3 regions of the Diaphorobacter sp. genome follow, and region 3 is predicted to be linked to each of the others. Evidence: predicted binding sites of a transcription regulator. Region 3 holds the regulator's gene; each other region holds the start of a gene.
What was found. The regulator FNR, encoded in region 3, switches genes on or off when oxygen is low (the NO sensors DNR and NnrR bind a similar motif). The targets are predictions, from matches to a motif close to TTGATNNNNATCAA.

Region 1 (2,260 bases), on a different contig from region 3:
CACGCCCTGCTCCATCAGGGCCGCGGCCTGGGCGCGCTGGTGCGCGCGCTCCAGCTCGGCCAGTTGCGCGGGGCTGTTCACGCCGGCCACCTGCAGCGCGTCGTCGATGCAGTGGGCCACCACGGGCACGGCATCGTGCACGGCCATCGCAACGATGTCGGTCAGGTAGTACTCGCCCTGCGCGTTGTCGTTGGTCAGCCGCGCCAGCCAGCCAGCCAGCCGCTGCGCGGGCACGGCCATGATGCCGCTGTAAACCTCACCGATGGCGCGCTCGGCATCGCTGGCGTCCTTGTGCTCCACGATGCGCTGCACCGCGGCGCCATCGGCCGGGCTTCGCACGATGCGGCCGTAACCCGTGGGGTCGGGCAGGCGCACGGTGAGCAGCGCCAGGCGCTCGTTACCCCCAGCACCTTGGGCGGCATCGACCAGCGCGCGCAGCGTGTCGGGCCGGGTCAGCGGCACATCGCCCGACAGCACCACAGCCATGCCATCGCCTGCCAGCGCGGGCATCGCCTGCTGCACGGCGTGGCCCGTGCCCAGCTGCGGCTGCTGGCGCACAAACTGCAGGTCAAAACTGCCTGTAGCCCTTGTATAACCTGCGCAAGCTGCTTCTACTTCTGTAGCACCATGCCCGGTCACCACCACCACGCGGCGCGCGTGCAGGCTGGCGGCCTGGTCCAGCACATGGTGCAGCAGGGGGCGGCCGGCCAGGCGCTGCAAGACCTTGGGGATGCGGCTTTTCATGCGCGTGCCTTTGCCCGCGGCCATGATGATGATGTCCAGTGCTGTCATGGGGTGTGAGTTGGATGGAGTGGGGTTGTGCCGTGCCTGCGCGGCCTGTGCAGGCCAGTCAGCCGCCATTATCTGGCGCCACGAACCGCCCTCGCCCGACAGACCGCACCGGCCCGCCCGGCGCAGCGCGGCAGGCCGTCTGACAAAAATCAAGGCTTGCGCAAATAGCCGCAGCGGCCAGGGCAAGGCCCGCGAACTGTCATATGCGCGCAGACCGGCCACGGCAGTCTTTGGCGTACCCCGCAACAGACAACGACAGGAACAACCGCATGCCCTTCATGCCCTGGACCCCTGAACTGGAGCTTGGCCTGCCCGAGATCGATGACCAGCATCGCCAGTTGGTCGCACTGACCAACGCGCTGCACGACGAACTGAGCGGCGCCAGCCCGCGCCGCAGCGCGGTGGGCGAGATTCTGGAAGGCCTGGTGGACTACACGCACAACCACTTCATCGTGGAAGAGGTGCTATTCCAGCAGCACCATTACGCCGAGGCGCCGGCGCACCAGGCAGAGCACGACGGCTTCACCCGCAAGGCCCTGGATCTGCTGATGCGCTTCGACGACGGGCAGGAGGTCACCCTGGAGGCGCTGGAGTTTCTCAAGCAATGGCTGGTGCACCACATCTGCAAAGTGGACCGCGCGTACCTGCCGTTCATGCGCGAGGCGCTGCAAGCGCAGCACGCCGCGGCACTCGCCTGAGGCAGGCACAAAACCGTCACAGCGCACCGTGGCTGCTTCAAGCCGCAGCGCCAATCAGGATCACGCCAGCGTCACGCGTGCAAACTTGCGTTTGCCCACCTGCACCACGTAAGTGCCCGCGTCCAGCTTCAAGCCGCGATCGCTGACCACGCTGCCATCCACCCGCACGCCGCCGCCATCGATCAGGCGATTGGCCTCGCTGGTCGACGGCGCCAGGTTGGCCTGTTTCAGCAAGGCGCCAATGCCCAGCGGCGCCCCAGACAGTGCCACCTCGGGAATCTCATCGGGCACACCGCCCTTGCTGCGGTTGATGAAGTCCACTTCCGCCGCATCGGCGGCGGCCGCACTGTGAAAGCGCGTGGTTATCTCCTTGGCCAGCATCACCTTGGCGTCCTTGGGGTTGCGCCCTGCCTCCACGTCGGCCTTCAGTGCGGCAATCTCGGCCAGGCTCTTGAACGACAGCAGGGTGTACCAGTCCCACATCAGCGTGTCGCTGATCGACAGCACCTTGGCAAACATGGTGTTGGCGTCTTCGGTGATGCCGATGTAGTTGTTCTTGGACTTGGACATCTTGTCCACCCCGTCCAGGCCAACGAGCAGCGGCATGGTGAGCACGCACTGAGGCTCCTGCCCCCATTCCTGCTGCAGATGACGGCCCATCAGCAGGTTGAACTTCTGATCGGTGCCGCCCAGCTCCAGATCCGACTTGAGCGCCACCGAGTCATAGCCCTGCAGCAGCGGGTACAAAAATTCGTGCAGGCTGATGGAGC
Region 2 (2,260 bases), on a different contig from region 3:
GGCCCGCTTCAAGCGCCTGAACGAGCCGGACGTGAGCTACCACGGCGTGATCTACACCGAAGCCCTGGGCCCGGCCGCCTACATCGGCCGCGTGCGCGTGGTGCCGCTGCGCAACACGGGCGCGGCCATCTCGCCCCACAACGCTTTTTTGATCTTGCAGGGCATCGAGACCCTGGCCCTGCGCATGGACCGCATCTGTGACAACACACTGGCGCTGGCTCACTACCTGCAAGCACACCCCAAGGTGGAATGGGTGCGCTACGCCGGCCTGCCTGACCACCCGGACCATGCGCTGGTGCAGCGCCAGCTGGGCGGGCGGGCGTCGGGCATTCTGTCGTTCAGCCTCAAGCAGCAAGGCGACGACCCACGCGCCGCCGGTGCGCGTCTGCTGGATGGGCTCAAGCTGTTCACGCGACTGGTGAACATTGGCGACGCCAAGTCGCTGGCCACGCACCCGGCATCGACCACGCACCGCCAGCTCAACCCCGAAGAACTGGCCAAGGCTGGTGTGACCGAAGGCATGGTGCGTCTGTCGGTGGGCATCGAACATATCGATGACCTGCGCGCCGACCTGGCACAAGCGCTGGAAGCCGTTTGACCGATATTGCGGCGATCCCGCATTCAGATTCGGAATAAAAAAGGCCGGTGCATGCACCGGCCTTTTTTCACCTTGAAGAACTTGCAGGCAGCATCAGAAACGGTAGCCCACGCCCACGCCGATCAGCACCGGGTCAACCTTCAGCGTGCCGACGCCGCGGACATCCGTGTCGATGTACACCTTCTTCACGTCGAGGTTCAGCGACCAGTTCTTGTCCAGCAGGTAGTCAACGCCCACCTGCAGCGCGCCGCCCCAGCTGTTGCGCTTCACGTCCAGACCGGCAGGCAGCTTGACGCTGGAAAAGCGCGTGTAGTTGATACCAGCGCCAACGTAAGGCTTGAACGCGCCCATGCCGGTGAAGTGGTACTGGGCCAGCAGCGTGGGCGGCAGGTGCTTGAGCGAGCCGATATCGGCACCGTTCAGACGCACGTCGTGCTTTTGCGGGTAAGTCAGGATCAGCTCTGCCGCAATGTTGGGCGTGAAGAAGTAGGACACATCCACTTCAGGCAGCCACTTGTCGTTGACGCTCACACCGGCAGCGCCAGCGGTGCCACCGTTGTCGCTGTTCAGATGCACGGCACGCGCGCGCACCATCCAGGAACCTTCCGTCACCTGCTGCGCGAAGGCAGCGCCGGAGGTCATTGCACACAGAACGGCCAGGGTCAGAAGATTCTTTTGCATAAGGATTCGTTGTTTCGGTTATCCGGGGACGACCCCCGTGACTCATATTAAGCCTACGAAACGACAGGACAATATTGCCGTAGATCAAATCGCGCAGGGCCCGGCACTGCGCCGCGACGGGACAGTTTCACGAATGCAACACACAACGAGCCCTGCTTTCAGTGCCCAGCAGATGTGCCGCGCAGGCGCCCCAACAACATCCAGCCGGCCAGCACCACAGCCCCTGCCACCAACCCTGCCAGCGCATTGAGCCCCTGGGTCGCCAGGGCCGACCACAGCCCGCCCAGCGGCAGACCGCCCGCCGCAGCGCCCAGGCCCTCGATGGCGTGGTGCAGCGCGGGAACGCCGTGCACCAAAATGCCACCGCCCACCAGAAACATGGCCGCCGTGCCCACCACCGACAGCGCCTTCATCAACCGGGGTGCCGCTGCCAGAATGCCGCGCCCCAGCGTCTGCGCGGCAGTGCCGGTGCGCTGGCTCAGCCACAGGCCCAGGTCATCCAGCTTGACGATGCCCGCCACCAGGCCATAGACGCCCACAGTCATCAGCACGGCAATGCCCACCAGCACCGCCACCTGCTGTGCCAAAGGTGCGGTGGCCACCGTGCCCAGGGTGATGGCAATGATTTCGGCCGACAAAATGAAGTCAGTGCGCACGGCGCCCTGGACCTTGTCCTTTTCCAGCGCAACCACATCCACCGCCGGGTTGGCATTGGCCTGGATGTGCTGCGCATGCGCAGCCGCGTCTTTCTGGGGGGAGTGCAAGAACTTGTGCGCCAGCTTCTCGCAGCCTTCAAAGCACAGAAAAGCCCCGCCCACCATCAGCAAGGGCGTGATCAGCCAGGGCAGAAAGGCGCTGATGAGCAGCGCCGCGGGCACCAAAATTGCCTTGTTGACCATCGACCCCTTGGCCACGGCCCACACCACGGGCAGTTCACGGTCGGCACGCACACCGGTCACCTGCTGGGCGTTGAGCGCCAGG
Region 3 (2,260 bases):
TGCTGCCCCACACCAAAGTGGGCGGTATGCAGGTCGATCTCGCGACTCAAGTAACGCAGATAGACCTCGGCCCGTTCCGGGTGCCGGGTGATGATCTTGTTGCAGGCGCAGTAGTAGCAAAGCGATTCACAAAATGGAATGTGAACGTAGAGCGAGAGCGGCAAGGCCTTGCCCACAGACCCCACGCGACGCTGCTGAAGCGCCAGGATGTACTCCTTCTCGCCAAACGCCTCCACAAAACGGTCTGCCGTCGGGTAAGAGGTATATCGCGGCCCTGGAACGTCAAAACGACGCAAGAGCTCAGTAGTGACTAAAGTCATGGCAGGATTCCTTGCATTAATGGGTCACTGTGCCGTAGAGTCCCCATGGCGTCCTTGACGGTGGTCAAGCACTCCAGAAGTCCATATGACGACAATCCGACTTTGACTAAAGTCTTCCAATGATCTGTAGCCTCTTGCATCCTCCTGATGCACCAGTGCAGACAGATGGCCAAAACAGGGGTTCCATGCACAACAACCTGCAATCCATCAAAGTTGCCTGCTCAAATTGCAACTTGCGCGAGCTATGCATGCCCGTGAGAGTGGATGATCAACAACTGAAACGTATCGATGACATCGTGGCGGTGCGACGCAAGGTCAAGCGCGGCGGCACGTTGTTTCGCAACGGCGAGCCGTTCACGTCCCTCTTTGCCATTCGCACCGGTTTTTTCAAAACCTGCGTGGCCACTGAAGATGGCCGCGATCAGGTCACCGGCTTTCAAATGGCGGGTGAAATCATCGGACTGGATGGCATCGTGAACGACCATCACACCTGCGATGCCGTTGCCTTGGAGGATGCCGAAGTTTGCGTCATGCCCTTCGATCGCATCGAAGAACTGTCTCGTGAAGTGACGGCGCTGCAGAACCACGTCCACAAGATCATGAGCCGGGAGATCGTGCGCGAGCATGGCGTCATGCTGCTGCTGGGCAGCATGCGCGCGGAGGAGCGTCTGGCGGCGTTTTTGTTAAACCTCGTTCAGCGTCTGCATGCGCGCGGGTTCTCTCAATCAGAACTGGTGCTACGCATGACACGCGAAGAGATTGGCAGCTACCTTGGCCTGAAGCTCGAAACCGTCAGCCGGACTTTCTCCAAATTCGCAGAAGAAGAGATCGTTGAGGTCAAGCAGCGCCACGTTCGCATCATGAATACCGATGCACTCAAGCGCATCGTGAACAGCCAGCAAGCCTGTCACTGAAGTCCGACGCAGCAGCGCGATCATCGGCAGGCGCCAGACTTTGGCTGCCTGCTGTGACCGCCCAGCACTTGTCACAAAACGAATTTGGCGCAATCAAGCGGGCGTTCGCCTTCTGGCACCGGACAGCGGTTGACTTCGAAGGGCGACATTGACAGCAAGGTGGTGAGCGCACTCGACGCCATGATGACCACCCAGAACACAAAAAAAGCAACGGTGTAGACACCTTGCCGCGAGAGGCTCACTGGCTGGTCAAACCATTGCAGAGCCTCTGGGTCAACAAAAGCGAACACCGCCATTTCCATGATTCCAGCCATGAGAAACGCGGGCCAGGCGATCCACATCAGTCGTTGCGTCCACATAGCGCACCTCCTTCGTATGACCACAGCCTAGCACTCTGCCCTTTGCAAGCAATGGGTAGTCACCCCATGATTACCCTCTGTGGAAGGCCACTTTTTTCATTCACCGGGGGTGATCCTGCGGCGGGGTCGCAGCGTGGTTGCGCCCTTTCATTGCAGGCGTCATAGCAGCGTCCTGGTTGTTTAACGTTTTGTTAATGTCCAGGCCGCGCTGGTAATAGTCTTCCGCGACGACTGGATCGGGCCGGGAGAGCGCAAGCCAAAGCGTGACAAATCCCGCAACGACGACGATCACCGGCCCGGAAATCACTAGCCATACATAACCGTGCTTCCACCAGGGTTGAGTCTCGTGCACCGCCTTGGTCAATGAGTTTGTAGACATTGCTATGAGCTCCCCACCCCTCTAGGGGGCATTTCAAAATACTGTTGAACCAGCCCCGATGCACCCAATTCAGCGCGGCACCAGAAAAACCGACTTTTCAGCTACCTGCGCTTTGTCGCCCTGGGCCTGAACATCAAAATACACAACGTGAGATCCTGGTGCGGCAGATCCATAAGGTATCTGCAACCGCACGGCCACCCAACGCGCCTCCGCAGGTCCAATATCCACGACAGAGTCCGACGCCACCTCCAGCCCATCCAGGCCCCTCACACTGATGACATAGCGCTG

Region 1: AB7E35_RS09020 (bacteriohemerythrin) is a predicted target of FNR. The motif match lies at 932-945, and genes of this name have one in related genera.
Region 2: AB7E35_RS08390 (OmpW/AlkL family protein) is a predicted target of FNR. The motif match lies at 1,354-1,367, and genes of this name have one in related genera.

Annotation. Positions count from the first base shown of each region.
Region 1 is NZ_JBFWLZ010000021.1:31,934-34,193, reverse strand. It holds gene glmU (bifunctional UDP-N-acetylglucosamine diphosphorylase/glucosamine-1-phosphate N-acetyltransferase GlmU) at 1-792, opposite strand, end outside; gene AB7E35_RS09020 (bacteriohemerythrin) at 1,062-1,490, shown strand; gene tyrS (tyrosine--tRNA ligase) at 1,551-2,260, opposite strand, start outside.
Region 2 is NZ_JBFWLZ010000018.1:57,677-59,936, forward strand. It holds gene AB7E35_RS08385 (O-acetylhomoserine aminocarboxypropyltransferase/cysteine synthase family protein) at 1-598, shown strand, start outside; gene AB7E35_RS08390 (OmpW/AlkL family protein) at 692-1,279, opposite strand; gene AB7E35_RS08395 (DUF808 domain-containing protein) at 1,438-2,260, opposite strand, start outside.
Region 3 is NZ_JBFWLZ010000034.1:12,014-14,273, forward strand. It holds gene hemN (oxygen-independent coproporphyrinogen III oxidase) at 1-320, opposite strand, end outside; gene fnr (fumarate/nitrate reduction transcriptional regulator Fnr) at 506-1,234, shown strand; gene AB7E35_RS11555 (hypothetical protein) at 1,306-1,593, opposite strand; gene AB7E35_RS11560 (FixH family protein) at 1,694-1,972, opposite strand; gene ccoG (cytochrome c oxidase accessory protein CcoG) at 2,042-2,260, opposite strand, start outside.